DNA from 2 places in the Massilia hydrophila genome. Region 1 is predicted to be linked to the other one. Evidence: riboswitches for the same ligand, from Rfam matches in the RefSeq annotation. Region 1 holds a riboswitch; the other holds the start of a gene.
What was found. Region 1 has a riboswitch for thiamine pyrophosphate ahead of LE190_RS03950 (TonB-dependent siderophore receptor). Riboswitches for the same ligand answer to the same signal wherever they lie in the genome.
Positions count from the first base shown of each region.

Region 1 (5,865 bases):
GTCTGGTATGCCACCCACCGCCTGGCCGGCAAGACCATGGTCGTCGGCGGCCTGCTGAGCCTGGCTGTGGTGCTGGCCGGCCTGCCCTCGCCGGCGGCGGTGGCGCTGCTGGTCGGCGCGGCGCTGGTGCCGGTGGCCTTCTCGCTGGTCTACTACAAGCGACTCGAGCGCGCCGGGACCCTGGAGGCGTAGCGCAGGCTGGGTGCGCTAGCGTGGGCATGCACGGTGGCCTGTCGATGGAACACCGCCCACAGGGAGAACGAACTATTCGTCCAGTTCCGGATAGTGGCGGAAGATGCCGTTCTGGTTGTACGGGATGCGCCGCGGCGAAGCCAGGTAGGCCGCGATGTTCGGCCTTGCCGCCACCCGCGCGTGCAGTGCCGCCAGCGCCGGGTACTCGCCTTCGAGGCGCTTCATGGCGTTCGGGAAGGCATAGCGCAAGCCGTCCACCACCTGGAACAGCGACAGGTCGGCATAGCTCGGCTTGTCGCCCGCCAGCCAGTCGCGCGGCTCGGGATTGGTGAGCAGGCGCGAGAAATAGCCGAAGAATTTGGGCAGGCGCGTCTCGACCAGGTCGGCGGCGCGGCGCTGCGCTTCCGGCTTCTGGTCTTCGTAGTAGAGCGAGGTGGAGATCGGGTGGTGGGTGTCGTGGATCTCGGCCACCAGGTCGGCGATGGTCAGCTGCAGCTGGTGCACCCACAGCCGGCCCGGATCGGAGCGCGGCGCCAGGCCATGGCGCTCGCCGAGGTAGAGCAGGATGTTGGCGACCTGTCCGATGGTCGCTTCGCCGGCGCGCAGGAAGGGCGGCGCGAAGGCCGGATGGGTGCCATTCTCGAGCGCCGCCAGCATGAGTTCCATGCCCCCTTCCCGGCGCGCCACGTCGACGTAGTCGGCCCCCGCTTCCTCCAGCGCCAGCCTCACGAATTCGCCACGGCCCTGGATGCCCGGCCAGTAGAACAGTTCATACGCCATCTCCGCCTCCGCTGTGTTTCGGTGTGCGGCAATTATCGGGGAGGATCCGGAAGCATGGCGCGCCAAACATGGTAACCTTGTCTGCATGTCAGGCGAAAACGACAAGTCGCACGAGCGACGCCACGCCAAGAATGAGAAAGACAACATGAATGCCCTCGCGACCAGCGCTTCCATGCAGCTCCCCGCTTTGCCGCAATTCCCCTGCGCCATGCGCACTCCCCCCTGCCCGGCAGGCGGCGGCTAGCCGCGCCCTGCCCGCCTTGAGGGCGGGCCCGAAGATAAAGACAGTGGCGCCGAGGCGGCGCCGCGCAACTTTACGCCGACTGGGAGCAACGCATGATACTGGCCCACCTGTCCTCCTCCTGGCGCGCACGGCGCCGCCAGCATTCGCCCGCCGCCTGGGTGCTGGGCGTCGTGCGCAGCCTGCGCGTACTGCGCTACTGGCGCGAACACCAGGCCCTGTGCCGCCTCGACCTGGTGCGCCGCCACGTGGCCGGCGCCCCGGGCGCGGACCTGTTCCGCCACCTGAGCCAGCGCAGCTACCTGGCGCGCGGCCTGAGCGTGCGCGAGCGCGTACAGTGCGTGCTGTCGCATTACCGCTTCGAGGACGCCAGCTTTGGCGGCGCCTACCACCAGGCCGTGCATGGCGGCAGCGGCCTCACGCTGTGGCAGCACGAAGCGGCGCTGGACGACGGTCAGCACGTGTTCAGCCTGCGCCTGCAGGCGGCGCGGCGCGCGCTGGCCGAAGGCGAAGGCGGGCTGGCGATTTCGCTGCTGGCCGACGGCAGGCCGCTGCACCGCCTGTGCTACAGCTGGGTCGACGGCGCACTGGCCGGCGCCGCCCTGCCCACCGTACCCTTCATCACGCGCAACGAAGGGCGCTGGCACGATGCGGGTGCCGCCTTCGCCGCCTTCGAGCAGGCCTTCCCCAACAATTCGCCCAGCTTCTTCTGCTTCGCCGCCATGCAGGGCCTGGCCCAGGCGCTGGGCATCGACCAGGTGGCGGCCATCAAGTGCGCCGAGCGGGTCAGCGGCGATGCACGCGCCCCGCAGCAGGCCGACAACGCCTACGACGGTTTCTGGCGCATCCTGGGCGGGATCGAGCAGCCAGGGCGCGCCTACCTGGTCCACCTGCCCTTCTACCTCAAGCCGCTGGCCGACATGCCGTCCAAGCACCGCAAGCGCGCCGCCCAGCGCCGCGAATGCTGGCGCGCCATCGGCGACGCCGCCCGCGGCACGCTGCTGCGCCACCTGGCGCCGGCCACGCGCCCGCGCACCGAGGCGCAGGCCGCGCCGGCCACCGCACAGGCCTGAGCGGCTCCTGCCGCGAGTCCCGGCCTTCGGCACCTGCCGCGGGTCCCTGCTTTCGGCATCGGCCCTTGCCACCTTCACCACACACGCCCGGGACCGTGGTACACTCGCGCCTCGCTAGGGGTCCTGGCGCGCGCGAACAGCGCGCCGCCGGGTGAGAGATACCCTTCGTACCTGATCTGGATAATGCCAGCGAAGGAAAGCGCAACGCAGTTCCCATCCTTGTTTGCCCTTCCCCCACGTTGGCTCCGGCTTTTTTATCAAAAGCAGCGCGCCCTGTCCGACGTGGCGCGCGAAAACGAGCAAACCATGACTTTCAAGCTGAAGCAATCCCTCCTCGCCTGCGCCATCATGCAGGCCTTCTCGAGCGCCGCCTGGGCGCAGCAGTCCGAGCCCGTGGCCTCGGTGGTGGTCACCGGCAGCCGCGGCCCCGGCAGCGAACGCGCCAGCATCGGCGGCTTCGGCGACGCCCCGCTGCTCGACACCCCGGCCGCGATTACCGCGATCGACCGCGCCCAGATGCTCGACCTGTCGATCCGCAACGTCACCGACGCGGCGCGCTTCGACGCCTCGGTGGGTGACGCCTACAACGCGGTCGGCTATGCCGAGCAGTTCTCGGTGCGCGGCTTCGCCCTCGACAACGCCAGCAGCTACCGCAAGGACGGCATCGCGATTCCCGCCGACACCCAGATTCCGCTCGAGAACAAGGAACGCATCGAGGTGCTGCGCGGCCTGGCGGGCCTGCAGGCCGGCGTGGCCGCGCCGGGCGGCATGGTCAACTTCGTCACCAAGCGCCCGACCAGTGCGCCGCTGCGCTCCGCGCTGGTCGAGGTGAGCGAACGCGGCACCGTGCACGGCTCGCTCGACCTGGGCGGACGCTTCACGGACCGCCGCTTCGGCTACCGGATCAATGCCGCCGCCGAAGACCTGAAGTCCTACGTGCGCCGCGCCGACGGCGAACGCCAGTTCGTCTCGGCCGCCTTCGACTGGCAGGTGACGCCGGACGCGCTGCTGGCGCTCGACCTCGACCACCAGCACCGGTCCCAGGTCACGGCGCCGGGCTACCAGCTGCTGCGCAACGAAGTGCTGCCGACCGGCGTGTCGCCGAAGACCCTGCTCAACGACCAGCCCTGGACCAAGCCGGTGGAAACCGACAGCAGCAACCTGGGCCTGCGTCTCGACTACCGTGTGAATGCGGACTGGAACGCGCAGGTCAGCGCCAACAAGCACTGGTTCAAGCGCGACGACTACACTGCCTTCCCCTATGGCTGCAGCTACGAGGGCGACGGTTTCTATCCGGGCTACTGTTCGAACGGCGACTTCGACGTCTACGACTACCAGAGCACGGGCGAGCGCAAGACCCCGTGGGGCATGCAGGCCATGCTGCAGGGCCGCTTCGCCACCGGCGCGGTGCGCCACCGGCTGACCCTCGGCACCGCGCTCTCCGAGCGCCACGACAGCTACGGCGAATATGTCTATGACGGGGTCGGCTACAGCAACATCTGGAATCCGCGCGTGGTGGACCCGGTCGCCCCCGATCGCCGCACCGGCCCGGTGATGGAGCGCCGCACCGACCGCGAGACGGCCCTGTTCGCGCAGGACGTCCTGAGCCTGGACGAGGGGCTCACGCTGCACGCCGGCCTGCGCTGGGTGAAGCTCAAGCGCGACGAGCTGGACGACCTGGAACAGGGCTGGGTGCATGCGCAGGACAGCTTCGTGCTGCCGAGCGTGGCGCTGGTCTACAAGCCGGCGCCGGACTGGAGCCTGTATGGTTCGCTGAGCCACGGCCTGCAGCACGGCGGCATCGCCGAGATGGGCACCGAGAACGAAGGCAGCGTGCTGCCGCCCGGCCGCGCGAAGCAGGCCGAACTGGGCGCCAAGGGCGTGCTGAACCGGGCGATGACGGTGTCCGCCGCCGTGTTCGACATCCGCCAGGGCCTCGAATATGTCAACGCGGCCAACTACCTGGTGCGCGCCGGCCGCCAGCGCCACCGCGGACTGGAGTTCGCGGCCCAGGGCCGGCTGGACGCCCGCCTGCAATACAGCCTGTCACTCATGGCGCTGCAGGCCAGGCAGACCGGCACCGGAGACGCCAACGTCGAAGGCAAGCGCGTGACCAACGTGCCGCAACTGCGTTCCACCGCCTGGGTCGAATACGCGGTGCCGGCCGTGGCGGGCCTGAAGCTGGACGCGACCTGGCAGTACGCGGGCAGCAAGGCCTTCGATCCGGAGAACCGCGCCATCGTCCCGGCCTACCACGTGGCCGCGCTGGGCGGGTCCTACGCGCTGCGGGTCGGCAATGTCAACACGGTGCTGCGCGCGCGTGTGGACAACCTGTTCGACAGGTTCTACTGGCGCGACGTGTCCCAGTCGCTGGGCGGCTACCTGCTGCCGGGTGCGCCGCGCACCTTCCGGGTGTCGGCCCAGTTCGACTTCTGAACTGGCTGGCGTCGGCATCACGCCGATGCCAGCAGCGCCTCCACCCGCCGCAGGCGCTGTTCCAGGCCACCTTCCAGCAGCACGTACGCGATCTGCCTGCGCGCGAGCGTCTCGACCAGCATCGCGTGCACCTGCTGGCGCACGGCCTCCGATTCGCGCTGCAGGCCATCTGGCTCCCACGGGCCGTCCGGCGCCGTGACCAGGGTCCAGGCATAGTCGTGCCGGCGGTCCAGCTCGGCCAGCTGCGGATCGACCCGCCCCCAGTACTGGCGGCTGTACAGCGCCGTCATCAGCGGCGTCGTATCGCAGAACAGGAAGCGCCTGGCCTGCGCCGCCGCTTCTTCCTCGCGCGCACGCTGGGCCAGCGCGATCGGATACTGGTCGCTTTCGAAGGGCACGCGTCCATGGGTATCGACGAACTCGCGCAGGTATTCCGGCACCCACACGGTGCCGAAATGCCGCGCCAGCGCCTCGCACAGGGTCGACTTGCCGGACGATTCCGCGCCCAGCACCGCCACCCGCCGCACCGGCCCCTCCACGACAGCTGCGCTCACGCATCCCTCCGCGCGATGTTCGACCAGGCGCGCCAGCCGGTCCAGGCCAGCACCACGAACACGGCGTACAGGATGGCGGTCAGGTAGAGGTCCTTGTACACGTACAGGCCGACATAGAGCACGTCCACCACGATCCAGACCAACCAGTTCTCGACCTTCTTGCGGCCCAGCAGGAGCTGGCCGAGCAGGCTGCCCGCGGTCAGGAAGCCGTCCGCGTGCGGCACGTCGGTGTCGGTGAGGTGGTCGAGGAATTGGGACAGCAGCACGAAACCGATCGCCCAGCCGGCGATGGCCCAGCCCCAGCCGCCGCGCTTGAAGCGCGTCACCACCAGCGGCTGCTCGCCGGCGCCGTGCAGCCACTGGTACCAGCCCCACACCGAGGCCGCGATGAACACGAACTGCAGGCCCATGTCGCCATACAGCCTGGCTTCGAAGAATACCCCGGCATACGTGGCCGAGGAGACGATCGAGAACAGCCAGGCCCAGTGCTTCTGGCGGATGTTGAGCAGCACGGTGATCGCCGCCAGCAGGAAAGAGACGAGTTCCAGCGGGGTGGTGCTGAAACCGAGGACGGCAAGCGGTTCGTTCA
Region 1 is NZ_JAHYBX010000001.1:864,680-870,544, reverse strand. It holds gene LE190_RS03965 (SdpI family protein) at 1-192, shown strand, start outside; gene LE190_RS03960 (glutathione S-transferase) at 265-972, opposite strand; gene LE190_RS03955 (DUF535 family protein) at 1,309-2,286, shown strand; TPP riboswitch at 2,393-2,501, shown strand; gene LE190_RS03950 (TonB-dependent siderophore receptor) at 2,593-4,722, shown strand; gene LE190_RS03945 (AAA family ATPase) at 4,740-5,276, opposite strand; gene pnuC (nicotinamide riboside transporter PnuC) at 5,273-5,865, opposite strand, start outside.

Region 2 (5,865 bases), on a different contig from region 1:
GCGCAACGAAACTTTCGTTGGACAGCTTGCCGCTGGCCTTGGCGATCTCGCCCTGCAGGCGCGCGATCTCCTTCGACAGGCGCTCGCGCTCGGCGGCGACGTCGATCTCGACCTTCAGCATCAGCTTGGTGGTGCCGACGATCGACACGGCCGCCGGCGACTCCGGCAACGCGTCCACGATCTGCACTTCCGCCAGCTTGCCCAGCGACTGGATGTAGGGCGCGAAGGCCGCCATGCGGGCGCGGTCCGCCTCGTTGCCCGGCTCCACGATCAATGGCACGCGCACCGACGGCGACAGCGACATCTCGCCGCGCAGGTTGCGGGTGGCGTCCACCAGGGCCTTGAGCTGCTCCATCCAGGCTTCCGCTTCCTCGCTCACGAGCGAGGTGTCGGCCAGCGGGTAGGGCTGGACCATGATCGAGTCGCCGTCCTTGCCCGACCCTTTGCCGGCCAGCGGCGCGATCGCCTGCCACAGCGATTCGGTCACGAACGGAATGATCGGGTGCGCCAGGCGCAGCACCACTTCCAGCACGCGCAGCAGGGTGTGGCGGGTGGCGCGCTGCTGCGCCTCCGTGCCCTGCTGCACCGAGACCTTGGCCAGTTCCAGGTACCAGTCGCAGTACTCGTACCAGACGAAGTTGTAGATGGCACTTGCGATGTTGTCGAAGCGGTAGTCGGCAAAGCCCTTGGCGATGTCGAGTTCTACGCGGTTCATCAGGGAGACGATCCAGCGGTCGGCCGGCGACAAATCCTCAAAAGTGGGCTGGTCGGATGGCCGCACCCCGCAGTCCTTGCCTTCGGTGTTCATCATCACGAAGCGGGTCGCGTTCCACAGCTTGTTGCAGAAGTTGCGGTAGCCTTCGCAGCGGCCCAGGTCGAAGTTGATGTTGCGGCCCAGCGAAGCGTAGCTCGCCATCGTGAAGCGCACGGCATCGGTGCCGAAGGCCGGGATCCCTTCCGGGAATTCCTTGCGCGTGGCTTTCGCGATCTTCTCCGCGGCGCGCGGGTCCATCAGGCCGGTGGTGCGCTTGGCCACCAGCGACTCGACGTCGATGCCGTCGATCAGGTCGATCGGATCGAGCGTATTGCCCTTCGACTTCGACATCTTCTGGCCTTGGCTATCGCGCACCAGGCCGTGCACGTACACGGTCTCGAACGGCACCTTGCCGGTGAAGTGGGTCGTCATCATCACCATGCGGGCGACCCAGAAGAAGATGATGTCGAAGCCGGTCACCAGCACCGAGGACGGCAGGAAGTGCTGCATGTCCTTCGTCTGCTCCGGCCAGCCCATGGTCGAGAAGGGCACCAGGGCCGAGGAGAACCAGGTATCGAGCACGTCGTCGTCGCGGCGCAGCGCGCCCGTGATGCCGGCGGCCCTGGCCTTTTCCTGTGCTTCTTCTTCCGTGCGCGCGACCACGATCTGGCCGTCGTCCGCGTACCAGGCCGGGATGCGGTGGCCCCACCACAGCTGGCGCGAGATGCACCAGTCCTGGATGTTGCCCAGCCACTGGTTGTAGGTGGTGGTCCAGTTCTCCGGCACGAACTTGATCTCGCCGTTCGCGACCTTTTCCAGCGCGACGTCGGTGATCGACTTGCCCGGGTTGAACGTGCCTTCCGGCGCTGGTTTACTCATGGCGACGAACCACTGGTCGGTGAGCATCGGCTCGATCACGACGTTGGTGCGGTCGCCGCGCGGCACCATCAGCTTGTGCGGCTTGACCTCGGCAAGGAGGCCTTGCGCGTCGAGGTCGGCGACGATCTGCTTGCGCGCGGCGAAGCGGTCCAGGCCCTGGTATTGCAGCGGGCCGTTCTCGTTGATCTTCGCATCGAGCGTGAAGATGCTGATCGGCGCAAGGCCGGCGCGCTGGCCGACCGCGTAGTCGTTGAAGTCGTGGGCCGGGGTGATCTTCACGCAGCCGGTGCCGAATTCCTTGTCCACGTAGCTGTCGGCGATGACGGGGATCTGGCGCCCGGTCAGCGGCAGGCTCAGGAGCTTGCCGTGCAGGTGAGAATAACGCTCGTCGGTCGGATCGACCGCCACTGCGACGTCGCCCAGCATGGTTTCCGGGCGGGTGGTGGCCACGGTCAGGTGGCCCGAGCCGTCGGCGAGCGGGTACTTGATGTACCACATCGAGCCATCCTCTTCCTGCGAGTCGACTTCGAGGTCCGACACGGCCGTGCCCAGCACCGGGTCCCAGTTGACCAGGCGCTTGCCGCGGTAGATCAGGCCCTGTTCGTACAGGCGCACGAAGACTTCCGCCACCACTTTCGAGCGCGTCTCGTCCATCGTGAAGTATTCACGGGTCCAGTCGGGCGAGGTGCCCATGCGGCGCATCTGGCCGGTGATGGTATTGCCCGATTTTTCCTTCCATTCCCAGACCTTCTCGACGAAGGCTTCGCGGCCCAGGTCGTGGCGCGAGATCTTTTGCGCGTCGAGCTGGCGCTCCACCACGATCTGGGTGGCGATGCCGGCGTGGTCGGTGCCCGGGACCCAGGCGGTGTTGTAGCCGCGCATGCGGTAGTAGCGGGTCAGGCCGTCCATGACGGTCTGGTTGAAGGCATGGCCCATGTGCAGGGTGCCCGTCACGTTCGGCGGCGGCAGCTGGATGCTGAACGACGGCTTGCCGTCCTCCATGGTGGCGGTGAAGTAACCGCGCTTTTCCCACTCGGCGCGCCAGTATTGTTCAATGTCTGCGGGCTCGAAAGACTTGGCTAGTTCCATGATGTGGTGGCGTCGTAAAAGGATGCGAAACGATCATTATAGAGGAGGCCGGGGCGGATGCGGTCGCCGTGCTGGCCGCCTTGCGCGAGCACCCATGTGCTGGCGTTATGACAGCATGATGTTGACACATGCGCGACCGGCTCGGCTATAATCCGCTCCGTTGCCGAACAGGCAGCACACGCTAGGGGTCCTGCGGGCGCGATGCGCTACGCGGGTGAGAAATACCCTCTGAACCTGATCTGGATAATGCCAGCGAAGGGAAGCATCAAACGATGGCGGCCGTCCGTCCGCGCCTGCCACCATCCACGCCTCCTTTGCTGGCTCCGACACCAAGGAGCCACATGAACGCAGCACACGACGCGCCGCCGCGCACCTCCCTGCCTTTCGACGCCGCCACCGCAGGCGCCGACAGCGCGGCGCTCGCGCCTTTCCCCAACTCGCGCAAGGTGTATATCGAAGGCAGCCGGCCCGACATCCGCGTGCCGATGCGCGAGATCTGGCAGTCGCCCACCCCAGGCAGCTTCGGCGGCGAAGCCAATCCGCCGCTGTTCGTGTACGACACCTCGGGACCCTACACCGACCCGATGGCGGCGATCGACCTGCGGCGCGGCCTGCCCACGCCGCGCCTGCCGTGGATCGTGGAACGCGGCGATACCGAGGCCTTGCCGGGGCCGAGCTCCGCCTATGGCCGGGCGCGCCTGGACGACCCGGCGCTGGCGGCGCTGCGCTTCGCGTTGCAGCGCCCGCCGCGCCGCGCCCGGCCGGGCCGCAACGTGACCCAGATGCACTATGCGCGCCAGGGGATCGTCACGCCCGAGATGGAATTCGTCGCCCTGCGTGAGAACCTGCGCCGCAAGGAATACCTGGCTTCACTAGCGGAGTCGGGCCCGGTGGGCGCGCGCATGGCGGCACTGCTCGGGCGCCAGCATCCGGGCCAGTCGTTCGGCGCCAGCATCCCGCCCGAAGTCACGCCGGAATTCGTGCGCCAGGAAGTGGCGCGCGGGCGCGCCATCATCCCGGCCAACATCAACCACCCGGAAGTCGAGCCGATGATCATCGGCCGCAACTTCCTGGTGAAGGTCAACGCCAACATCGGCAATTCCGCCGTGAGTTCCTCGATCGGCGAGGAAGTGGACAAGATGACCTGGGCGATCCGCTGGGGCGCCGACAACGTGATGGACCTCTCGACCGGCAAGCATATCCACGAGACGCGCGAATGGATCATCCGGAATTCCCCGGTGCCGATCGGCACCGTGCCGATCTACCAGGCGCTGGAAAAGGTCGGCGGCAAGGCCGAGGAGCTGAGCTGGGAAATCTACCGCGACACCCTGATCGAACAGGCGGAGCAGGGCGTCGATTACTTCACCATCCACGCCGGCGTGCGCCTGGCGTTCGTGCCGATGACGGCCAGGCGCCTGACGGGCATCGTGTCGCGCGGCGGCGCGATCATGGCCAAGTGGTGCCTGGCGCATCATCGTGAATCCTTCCTGTATACGCACTTCGAGGAGATCTGCGACATCATGAAGGCCTACGACGTGTCCTTCAGCCTGGGCGACGGCCTGCGTCCCGGTGCGATCTACGACGCCAACGACGAAGCCCAGCTGGCCGAGCTCAAGACCCTGGGCGAACTCACGCAGCGCGCGTGGAAGCACGACGTGCAGACCATGATCGAAGGGCCCGGCCACGTGCCGCTGCACCTGATTCGGGAGAACATGGACCTGCAGCTGGAACAGTGCAGCGAAGCGCCGTTCTACACCCTGGGCCCGCTCACCACCGACATCGCGCCCGGCTACGACCACATCACCTCCGGCATCGGCGCCGCCACCATCGGCTGGTACGGCACCGCCATGCTGTGCTACGTGACCCCCAAGGAGCACCTGGGCCTGCCCGACAGGGACGACGTCCGGGACGGCATCATCACCTACAAGATCGCGGCCCACGCGGCCGACCTGGCCAAGGGTCATCCGGGCGCGCAGATGCGCGACAACGCGCTGTCGAAGGCGCGTTTCGAGTTCCGCTGGGCGGACCAGTTCAACCTCGGGCTCGACCCGGACAAGGCGCGCCTGTTCCACGACGCCACCCTGCCCAAGGAGTCGGCCAAGGTGGCGCATTTCTGTTCGATGTGCGGGCCGCAATTCTGCTCGATGAAGATCACGCAGGAGGTGCGCGCCTACGCGGAACAGGGCATGCAGGAGAAGGCGCTCGAGTTCGTGCGCGGCGGCGCGACACTGTATCGGGAGCTGTGATGCTTGAAATCGAACTGAACGGCGCCGCGTACCGCGTGGCGCCGGGGAGCTCGCTGCTCGAACTGGCCGCCGGACTGGGCCTGGCGCAGCAGGCGGTGGCGGTGGCGGTCAACTGCGAGGTGGTGCCGCGCGCCGAATGGCCGCGACGGCAGTTGCAGGCCCACGACCGGGTGGACGTGGTGCGCGCCATCGGTGGCGGTTGAACGGATTGCATGGGAGACGACATGGACGTAGTAGCAAACGAGGATTTCCTCATCATCGCCGGCCGCCGGTACGCTTCGCGCCTGCTGGTCGGCAGCGGCAAGTACCGCGACCTGGCGCAGACCCGCGAAGCGACGCTCGCGGCCGGCGCCGAGATCGTGACGGTGGCGATCCGCCGCGTGAACATCGGCCAGGACCCGCATGCCCCCAGCCTGCTCGACGTGCTGCCCCCGGGCGAATTCACGATCCTGCCCAACACGGCCGGCTGCTACACGGCCCGCGACGCGGTGTACACGCTGCAGATGGCGCGCGAGCTGCTGGACGGACGCAAGCTGGTCAAGCTGGAAGTGCTGGGCGACGAGCGTACCCTGTTCCCGCACATGCCGGAAACCATCCGGGCCGCCGAGATCCTGGTGCGCGACGGCTTCGACGTGATGGTCTACTGCAGCGACGACCCGGTGCAGGCTAGACTCCTGCAGGAGATCGGCTGCGCCGCCGTGATGCCGCTGGCTTCGCTGATCGGCTCCGGCATGGGCATCCTCAACCCCTGGAACCTGAGGCTCATCGTCGAGCAGGCCACGGTGCCGGTATTGGTCGATGCCGGCGTCGGCACCGCCTCGGATGCGGCCATCGCGATGGAGCTCGGCTGCGACGGCGTCCTGATGAACACGGCGATCGCCGCCGCGCGCGATCCGG
Region 2 is NZ_JAHYBX010000005.1:47,250-53,114, forward strand. It holds gene LE190_RS13570 (valine--tRNA ligase) at 1-2,722, opposite strand, end outside; TPP riboswitch at 2,896-3,000, shown strand; gene thiC (phosphomethylpyrimidine synthase ThiC) at 3,064-4,968, shown strand; gene thiS (sulfur carrier protein ThiS) at 4,968-5,171, shown strand; gene LE190_RS13585 (thiazole synthase) at 5,193-5,865, shown strand, end outside.
Region 2: linked by a shared signal. The riboswitch ahead of thiC (phosphomethylpyrimidine synthase ThiC) and the one ahead of LE190_RS03950 (TonB-dependent siderophore receptor) in region 1 are both predicted to bind thiamine pyrophosphate.